3 regions of the Paenarthrobacter sp. C1 genome follow, and region 2 is predicted to be linked to each of the others. Evidence: riboswitches for the same ligand, from Rfam matches in the RefSeq annotation. Region 2 holds a riboswitch; each other region holds the start of a gene.
The links. Region 2 has a riboswitch for cyclic di-AMP ahead of ACNAOU_RS20600 (hypothetical protein). Riboswitches for the same ligand answer to the same signal wherever they lie in the genome.
Positions count from the first base shown of each region.

Region 1 (3,205 bases), 1.3 Mb from region 2:
TGTTCCGGGCGGACCTTGGACGGTCCAGCGCCGAAGCGTCCGTCTTTCGGCAGGAGGTCGGCGGGTATGGTGATGCTGTTGTCGCTCACGTGTGGCTCCAAAGGGTATCGGCTCAAGATGGGTCGTGGCAGGTGGCGTCAGCTGCCCCTTCGACACCCCAATTCTGCCTGACATGGCCCGCGCGCAGGAACCTGCCCCTGTCATAGTCCGCCACGTGGAACGCGGACGAACAAGATGCGACCGCAATGGGTCCGGAATTATCCGGAGTAATTCCAAATAAGCTAGGCTGGGGGTTGGCGTTCAAAGGGTGGCGGTGGCACCGCCCACCCCGGTATGGGACGCGGTACGGTGGAGATTACGCAAGAACTGCGTTCGAGGAGAGCTGAGCTGGATGACGGATCTGATCGATACCACTGAGATGTATCTTCGGACCATTTTGGAGCTTGAAGAAGAAAACATTGTGGCTCTCAGGGCCCGCATAGCCGAACGCCTGCGGCACTCCGGCCCCACGGTCTCCCAGACCATCGGGCGGATGGAGCGCGATGGCCTGGTGATTGTGTCCAACGACCGCCACCTGGAGCTGACCGAAGTCGGACGCAAGCGTGCCACCGAAGTCATGCGGAAGCACCGTCTGGCGGAGCGGCTCCTGGCCGATGTCATCGGACTCGACTGGGCGTACGTGCATGATGAAGCCTGCCGCTGGGAGCACGTGATGAGTGAGCGCGTGGAGCGCCGGCTCTACGAACTGCTTGAGCATCCCACCGAGTCACCTTACGGAAATCCGATTCCGGGACTGGAAGCACTGGGAGGCATGGCCGGAACGCAGTTCCCCCGGATCGACGTGAACCTCCTGCAGGCCATGGACGGCTACGCCTCCGACTCCCGGGTGGTTGTCACGCGGCTGGCCGAGCCCATCCAGGTGGAGCCGGAACTGCTCACCCAGTTGGATGAGGGCGGAATCCGGCCCGGGGCGCCGGTCTCCCTCGAGCGCGTGGGCGAGTACATCTCCGTCCGGGTGCCCGGCATCGAAGGAGCCTTGGAGCTCCCGCCTGAAGTTGCAGCGCACGTCTTCGTGTCCCTCAACTGACAGCCTTCCGGTCCGACAACCCTCCCGGCAGTGTCAAACCTCACTTTGAGGGGCTTTGGCGCGCGTGTGACCTGCGGTTTTTCGAAATTGATGATAAGGGCCCGCCGCCGCAGGCATCTTTCTGTTGATAACGAATTTATTACCAACGCCCTTAATCCCCTATAGTTATCTACTAGCGCTGATACCAAAGCGTTACCTGATCCGGAGCCGAGCTCTGCCAGCGGATCGGGTGAACCATCACCACTGGCAGAGGCGGGGGAACCACAAGCGGCTGTCTAAAGAAGCAGCCTTGGGGTGAAGTCCGCAGCAGAAGTGCCCATTGATGCAAGTCCCTCCTTGGATACCTGTGTGCCGTGAGCGCTTCGTGCGGACCGGGTCTTTGAACTCTCTGACCCGAATCCGACAGCTAACTTCGCAGGCTTTTCAGAGAGGAACAGAGTTTGACATCGCAGAACGTCAGGGGCCGCCGCCGTGCGTCCGGCCCCGCTACTGAGCTGCGGCCAGCCCGCGTCGTAACGGAGATCCGGCCCCGCGACACCGAACGCCAGGTGCGCCGCCGTAAGAGCCCGTTGCGCCAGGTTGCCGACTTCGCCGCAGCAAGTGGCGTCGGGCAGAAGGCCGGAGTTGCGCTTGCCGCCACCGGACTTGCCCTGACTGTCGGCCTGCCGGCCACCAGCCCCGTCATGGCCACCTCGGAATCGGGACAGTCCGAATCTGCCCTGGCCGTTGGCGGCACTGTCGGAAGCCAGCCCGAGGTTTCCGCGGCAGCATCAGCCAAAATCGACTTCAGCCGCGCAGCTGTAGCCACCGCTGCGGACCCTGACGGAAAGCTGAAGCAACTGCTCAGCGCCCAGTCGGCCGGCAGCATCCAGCGTGCTTCTTCCGTGGGCACCCTGGGCAGCCCCCTCGACACGCTCACCACCGCTTCCCCCTTCGGTTACCGCGTCAGCCCCCTCACGGGCGGCACCGGTGACTTCCACCGCGGCCAGGACTTCGTGGCCCAATGCGGAACTGCCGTGCATGCAGCTGCAGCAGGCAAAGTGACTTTTGCCGGGTGGCACGAGTACGGCGGAGGAAACCGCGTGGTTGTGGATCACGGCAACGGCCTGGAGACCACGTACAACCACCTGTCGTCCTTCAACGTCCAGGTGGGCCAGACGGTCAACCGCGGGGACACCGTAGCCCTGAGCGGCACCACAGGCGCCTCCACCGGCTGCCACCTCCACTTCGAAGTACAGGTCAACGGCGAGGTCGTTGACCCCATGGGCTGGCTCTAAGCCAGTTGATGGTGCTCTCTCGCATTGATGACAGGCCTCGTGACCTGAATGTGACATTCGCTTTCAATTGTTATAACCTTCAGAGCGCATCGGCTTTTTAGGGGGCCGGTGCACTTGAGTGGATTGCCTAGCTCTGCCACCACTCGAGGTCCGTTCGCAAAATCGTCTGGCAGGGGCGGGGGAACCACTTCTGGTCTTCGAATGAAGGCCTTGGGGTTAAGTCGCAAAGTTTCCCAGTGAAGCAGCGCGGCCGGATGACTCCCATCCGAATCCGACAGCTCACCTCGCAGGCATTGGGAGAGGCTACCTACGTGTCATCACGCACTACCCCTGCGCGCCATCGCGCTGAATCGGTTCGTTCGAACCCGTTGAACACTCTTTCGAAGGCTGTTTCCTCGAACGCCGGTACCGTTGGCCGCCAGGCCGCCGTGCTGGCAGCAGCCTCAGGCCTCGTCCTTACTGTCGGGTTGCCGGCTCACGCCGCTGACACCGACGTCTCCACCTCGGAAGTCTCCAGCACCCAGCAGCTGGCTGCCACCGCAGTGGTCACTGCAGAGCCAACAGCCACCGTCTCCTTCGAGAGCCCCGTCGTGGCCACCAAGGAAGCCCCCAAGGTTGTCCAGCGTGCGGCCCTGGTCACAGAGCGCACGGCGGATGAAGCCACTGCAGTCACTGCCCAGTCCTCCGAAGCCAAGGAGTCCGCCTCCAGCGCGGCAGCATCCGGGCTCGCAGCGATTGCCTACACAGGAATCGGCTCGCCTTACGTATGGGGCGGCACTACTCCGAGCGGCTGGGACTGCTCCGGCTTCACCCAGTGGGTCTACGCCCAGGCCGGCATCAG
Region 1 is NZ_CP186052.1:999,796-1,003,000, forward strand. Features, by position in the region: gene serC (phosphoserine transaminase) at 1-89, opposite strand, end outside; gene ACNAOU_RS04850 (metal-dependent transcriptional regulator) at 392-1,087, shown strand; cyclic di-AMP (ydaO/yuaA leader) riboswitch at 1,283-1,523, shown strand; gene ACNAOU_RS04855 (M23 family metallopeptidase) at 1,528-2,364, shown strand; cyclic di-AMP (ydaO/yuaA leader) riboswitch at 2,510-2,671, shown strand; gene ACNAOU_RS04860 (C40 family peptidase) at 2,676-3,205, shown strand, end outside.
Region 1: another riboswitch for cyclic di-AMP. It lies ahead of ACNAOU_RS04855 (M23 family metallopeptidase); the one in region 2 lies ahead of ACNAOU_RS20600 (hypothetical protein).

Region 2 (3,205 bases):
CTGGCAACTCCAGCGGCCCAAACGGCGCCTGAACGTTGCCGTGCGGCTGCTGCTGCAGTACCGCCCGTGCCAGCCGGTGTGCACGTTGGTGCGGGGCAACCGCGTGCTCACTGCAGTGCCTTCTGTGCGGCGTCAAGGAGCGATTCCAAGGTGGACGCCTGCGGCTGAGGCGACGTGCCTGCGGTGGGCTTGCCGGTGGGCCGGGGCTTTGCCGTTTGCGTTCCCGTCGGTGTTGGCGTCGGGGTCGGCGTGGGAGTGGTGGTCGGCGTCGGCGTCGTGGTGGGCGTCGGTGTTGCCGGCGGTGTCGTGATCGTGTCCGAGGGCACGTCGCCGGGCGCCGGCGCAGGTTGGGTCGGAGCCGGAGTGCCGGCTACGGGGGACGGCGCTGCGACTGCCGGGGCGGACGCCGACGGGACCCAGACAGGGGCTGCCAGGGAGACGTGCGGTGAAGGAACCGACGACGGCGAAACCGCCACAGGCGATTCCGGTACCGTCGCCTCCGGTACCGTGGCCGGTTGGCCTGCTTCGGATGACGATTGACCCGACGACGACGGGGAGGACGCTGTGGTGTAGGAAGCCCGGGGCGCAGGGGCTGCCGAGCCCGGTTGGCGGTCCTCGCCACTCTGGCCGCCGTTGGCTTCCTGGGCCGGACTTTCCTGACCGAAGAACGGAAGCTCCAGTGCCTGCCCGACGGTTCCCGCAGTCAGTACCAGGCCCAGCGCTCCGGCAACCACTGCCATGCGCTGGCTCATGTGCTTCACCGACGCGGCTTTCCGCAGAACAGCTTGGGGTTCGCGGCCAAATGAGGAGGTGGTGCCGAGGGTTGATGCCGTTACCGGCGGAGGTGTCTTGCGGGATGCCGCCGGGGCCGGGGCAGCCGCTTCGGCTCCGGCTTCCCCGCGGGTGGCTGCCTTGCGGGCAGCAACCACGGGAATGGCTGACGTGGGAGGCCCTGGTGTGGTGGATGCCGGAGCTGCGGCCCGCGCGGCTTCGACTACCGGAATCGCTGCGGTTGCCGGCTCCGGGCCTGCGGTTGCCGGCTCCGGAAGCGCAGGGGCCGCCTTCGGCTCGGCAGGGGCGATCACAGCCCTTGCCGCACGCTCACGCTCAGCGGCCCGGGCCGCAGCCCGCGTGGTGGGCGCAGCCTTAGCGGGTGATGCCGGAGTGGGTGCCGTTACGGTGGGGATCGCCGTCGTGGCTGGTTCCGGGGATCCGCTGGGTTGGGCCCGACGGCGTCCGGTTGGCTTGGTGCGCTCGCGCTCGAGTTGCGCGCGGCGTGGGTTATCCATGGTTGGGGACATGGTTGTGCCTCTCAACGCCTGCGAGGTTAGCTGTCGGGTTCGGACGAGGCCGTCCGGCCGCGCGTGGCGGCTTCACCCCAAGGGCTTGCGGAGAAAACAAGCCCGGGAAACTGTGGGTCCCCCGTCTCTGCCGCGGGTCTGGCGGATCCTGGATTGCGGCAGAGCCCGGCGTCAATCCAGAAGCGGCCCAGCGGAGATCGGGTCGCCCTATGACCGTACAGGAGGCGGAAAGTAAAGTCACATTAATGTAACGGGCGGTAGTTCTGCCCCCGCGGGAGGGTGCTACCGCTTAGGCTTCGGGGCCGGCGCGGGGGCGGGGAGTTCGTGTTCGATTTTCCGGACCTGGTGGGCCTGATGTGTGGCAGGGCGGAAGACTTCGTCTGCGATCCCCAGCATGCCGCCTGCTGCGGCCCGCCGGACGCCGCGCTTGTTCTCCCGCGCAATCCAGTACCAAAGCGCGCCCGTGAGCGCGGGAACTCCGAGCACTGCTGCCAACACGGCCAAGATGTCCATCCGCCAACACTAGCCTTGGGCACGTACTGGCCGGTAGACATGAGCTATGGACCTACCAGTGATGCCGCCCGTTTCGCCCATGCTCGCCAAGTCCGTCCCGAACATCCCCGACGTTGGGCATTACGAGCCCAAATGGGACGGATTCCGGACCATCGTCTTCAAGGACGGGGACGACATCGTCCTGGGCAGCCGCAACGAGAAGCCCATGACCCGCTACTTCCCGGAGCTGGTGGAAGCGCTGAAGAAGAACCTTCCGGACAAGTGCGTTGTAGACGGCGAGATCATCCTGATCCAGGGCAACAGGCTTGAGTTCGAGGTGCTGCAGCAGCGAATCCATCCCGCGGACAGCCGGGTTCGGATGCTTGCGGAGAAGACGCCGGCGTCCCTGGTGGCGTTCGACCTGCTTGCCCTCGGCGATGAGGATCTGACCGGCCGGCCCTTCGCCGAGCGGCGCGCGGCCTTGGAGAAAGCCCTCGCCGACGCCCGGCCTCCTGTGTACGTAACGCCTGCGGTGACGGACCTGGGGCGCGCCAAGGAATGGTTCGTGCAGCTTGAGGGAGCAGGCCTCGACGGCGTGCTGTCGAAACCGCTCGACGGCACCTACCAGCCGAACAAGCGGGTGATGTTCAAGACGAAGCATGAGCGGACAGCCGATTGCGTGGTGGCCGGGTTCCGTTGGCACAAGACCGCGAAAGTTGTGAGGTCGATGCTCCTGGGGCTCTACGACGACTCAGGCCGGCTTCATCACGTCGGCGTCGTGGCGTCATTCCCCATGGCAAAGCGGGAGGCGTTGGTGGCGGAGCTTGAGCCCTATCAAGTGGAACTCGGCGACCATCCGTGGGGCGAGTGGGCCAAGCAGGACGATTCGCCCGGGGGGTCACGGATGCCCGGGGCGCAGAGCAGGTGGAGCGCTGGAAAGGACTTCTCCTTTGTGCCGCTGCGCCCCGAACTGGTGATCGAGGTGGCCTACGACTACATGGAGGGTGACCGGTTCCGCCACACGACGCAGTTCCGTCGGTGGCGGCCGGACCGGACTCCTGAAAGTTGCACGTACTCGCAGCTGGAAGAGCCTGCGGAGTACGACCTTGGGGAGATCCTGAGCCTGCCGTAGTGGCCCGGCGGGGAACTACTCCTCGTGCCCCTGGTCGCTGCTCATGCTGCCTTCGGCGGGCGCGGTTTCTCCCGGGGGCACGCCGCCGCCTGGCTCGAGGCCTGTGACGTTTCCATCCAGGGGGTCGGGATTGGCCGAGGAAGCGGGGTCGTCGTCCTCGTCCTGGCGCATGTCGGGATCTTCGTGGATGCTGTCCGCGTCGGCGGTAGTGTCGATGGGTCCACTGGCGCCGCTCACGCCGAAGGTACGGGGATCGTCTTCCGGGTCATAGCTGGTCATG
Region 2 is NZ_CP186052.1:4,408,309-4,411,513, reverse strand. Features, by position in the region: gene ACNAOU_RS20600 (hypothetical protein) at 108-1,289, opposite strand; cyclic di-AMP (ydaO/yuaA leader) riboswitch at 1,305-1,455, opposite strand; gene ACNAOU_RS20595 (hypothetical protein) at 1,584-1,814, opposite strand; gene ACNAOU_RS20590 (ATP-dependent DNA ligase) at 1,861-2,925, shown strand; gene ACNAOU_RS20585 (DUF6480 family protein) at 2,941-3,204, opposite strand.

Region 3 (3,205 bases), 690 kb from region 2:
GACGCCGGAGAGGACAACAAGGCCCATCATGTCCGGCCAGGTCAGCTGCGGGTGCGAGGCCACGGTAACCGCGACGAACGCATTCACGCCCAGCCCAGTGGCCACAGCGAAGGGGTGCTTGGCCCAGGCGCCCATGAGGATGGTCAGGATGCCGGCGACGAACGCCGTGGTGGCTGCGACCGCGGTGAAGCCCAGGGAAGCTCCGCTGGAGTCTGCCCCCGAGAGGATCAGCGGGTTCAGCACAACGATGTAGCTCATGGCGAAGAATGTCGCGAAGCCGCCACGGATTTCCCTTGAGTACGTGGAGCCACGTTCGGAAATCTTGAAATAGCGGTCCACTGCAGAACCTTGTTTAAGCATGAAGGTCTCCGGGTATTGGGGGGAGTGTGCTCTCAAATCCTATGCCGTTGAATGTGGGAGCTTCGGACCATTCCCCTAGTCTGTAAGGAAGCCAACACTAGGAGAAACCGCCCCATGCGTACCATCCGCCCGCTTCTGGCCGCCGTCGTCGCCGCCCTTGCCTTCGCGTCTGCCCTGCTGTTTTCCGCGGCTCCGGCGTCCGCGCACGACGTCGCGGAATCCACAGCGCCGGCGAACGGTGCAACCGTGGCTGAAGTGCCGGCGTCGGTCTCCATTACGTTCAACAACCGGCCGCTGGCCATCGGATCGGGCGTCTCCGTAACCTCCGGCGGCGAGAACTGGGCAGACGGGCCGGTCGAGATCATCGACAGCCAGGCCGTGCAGAAGCTCCGGGCCGGCGCGCCGGCGGGGGAGTACACGGTGGTGTGGCGCGTTGTCAGCTCCGATTCGCACCCCATCGAGGGCACCTTCAAGTTCACGGCCACAGCGGGAAGCACGACGGCGGCAAGCGGCTCGGCCGCCCCCTCGGCGTCCGCTTCGGCCACCTCGGGATCGGTGCCGTCCGCAGGTACGGCTCCTCCGGGAACAGTTGGCAGTTCGCCCGCGGCAGATGCGTCCCAGCCGTTCCCCTGGAGCATTGTTGTCATTGCGGTTGTTGCGGTTGCGCTCGTGATCTTCCTCGCCGTTACAGCCCGCAGGAAACTTGCCGGATCGGATGACGAAAACCGCCCGGAAGCCGCGGAATAGCGGGCTTTTCTACGTAGCTGCGAATATCTCGGTTCGGTTACCGCGACACGCCAAAGCTGCAGTCCTCGTTACTTAAATGTGACTTCGGCGGGATCATCGCGTACGGTAGTACCTGTGCCTGTTCCACGTAGCGGGCACTTCCGGCCTGATTGCCTAGCTCTGCCGCAGTCCGGAATCCGTTCGCAGACAAACCTACGGCAGAGACGGGGAACCCATTTTGGGCCGCTTTCGAGCGTGCCTTGGGGTGAAGTCACGAAACTTCCGCTGAACAGCGGGGGATAGTGGCCGGGTGACTCCCATCCGAATCCGACAGCTAACCTCGCAGGCATCGGGAGAGGCTCTTTCATGTCTTCACGCATTCTTCGCGGCCGTCGTAAGGCGGACAGCGTACGTCCTAATCCGTTCATCTCCATCTCCAAGGCAGTTGCCAGCAACGCTTCCGGCGCTGGCCGCCAGGCAGCTGTTATCGCAGCAGCTTCCGGACTCGTTCTGACCGGATCTGTCGCTGCACACGCTGCAGAGGCTCCGGTCCAGCGCGATGCCAGCCCCGCTACGGTCGCCGAGACCGCTTCCGAGGCCCCCACCAAGGTTGTTACCGCTCTTTCTACGGCTACCGTCAACTTCGAGCGTCCGGCTGTTGCTTCTGTTGCAGCTCCGGTCATCGAAAAGCCGGCTCCTGTAGTTGAAGCCCCCGCTGCCAAGCCGGCTGCCGTTACCGCTGCTGCAGCGGCGGCTCCCGTAGCTGCCCAGGCTGCAGTTGCAGCTCCGGCCGCTGTTGCACCTGCTGCTGCTCCTGTAGCTGCTGCTCCCGCTGCCGGTGGCGTCAACGCTGCCATGGTTGCCTCGGCTTACGCCCAGATCGGCATCATGCAGGACTGCACCGCCATGGTTGAGCGGGCCCTCGGTTCCGCCGGCATTCCGGTTGGCGACCTCGCTCCCATGCAGTTCATGAACTACGGCAAGGTTGTCAGCGACCCGCAGCCGGGCGACATGATCGTCCAGTCCGGCCACGTCGCCATCTACATCGGCAACGGCCAGGCAATCAGCGGTGGAATCAACGGCAACCAGACGGGCATCCACCCGATCAGCTGGTTGACCGCTACTGGTCCCATCACGTACGTACGCGCTGGCGCATAAGCCTCACGCTTCAACGCAAGGGCCGGTGTCTCCGAAGATCATCTTCGAGGACACCGGCCTTTGGCGTTTAAAATTCGTGTTGCGGCTGCCGTGAATGATGCCGGCTAGGCGATGGCGATACCCGGGCCGCCCGGGAGCGCCACCTTGGTGGAGATTGCCTGACCCACTGCCTTGGCTTGCCGCAGGACTTCCTTGGGGCTGGGCGTAATGAGCTCGCCCACGCCCACCAGGTGCATTCCCACTGCCCGCATCGCGGAGACCAGGTTCTGTCCGACGGCGATTCCAAGTTCGGCCAGCATGCGGCGCAGCTGGCTCTGGGCGCAGCGTGTGACCACAATATGGTCTGCCAGGAGAATCCCGTTGGCGGTGTGGACTGCCCACTGGCGCGGGGCGGATTCGAGGGGGCCGGAGGCATGGAGACCGCTCCGGGTCATGCTTGCGGCGAGCCCGTACCCGATGTGCTGGGTTGGGTCCGCGCCCAGGAAATCCAGGCGGACGGCCCTGGTGGTGCTGCGTACGTCCAGATGGTGGCTGGCCGCGTAATTGCGTAAGTGGCGGAGGATTTCGTTGCGTTCCTGGATGGACGCGGGATCGGTGACCTCGCAGCGTTGAAGCATGCCTGTGTGGACCGCCGGGCCGGTGGCTGACAGGGCACCGAAACCATCCACCACTATGGAGCCCACGCCGTAGCGGCTGAGTTCACTGGCAACTGCCAGGCCGGACAAGCCGGTTCCTATGACCACGGTGGTTGTGCGTTCCGTGCCGGAATCAGGCGCGTGTGACACTGCTTGGTTCCTCCTTGACGTGTGTGCCTTGCGGCATCGCGTGGGATCGCGTCCGAGTTCCCCAAGCGGCCGCAAATAAATGGCCGGAGTGTGCTGTAGGACACGTTCGCCGGCCATTCGGTGACTCGAACACTACCGAACTTTTTCGCGCATGGATAGCCTTCCCTGACAGCGTG
Region 3 is NZ_CP186052.1:398,764-401,968, forward strand. Features, by position in the region: gene ACNAOU_RS01995 (NCS2 family permease) at 1-360, opposite strand, end outside; gene ACNAOU_RS02000 (copper resistance CopC family protein) at 475-1,107, shown strand; cyclic di-AMP (ydaO/yuaA leader) riboswitch at 1,282-1,449, shown strand; gene ACNAOU_RS02005 (NlpC/P60 family protein) at 1,453-2,244, shown strand; gene ACNAOU_RS02010 (hypothetical protein) at 2,349-3,029, opposite strand.
Region 3: another riboswitch for cyclic di-AMP. It lies ahead of ACNAOU_RS02005 (NlpC/P60 family protein); the one in region 2 lies ahead of ACNAOU_RS20600 (hypothetical protein).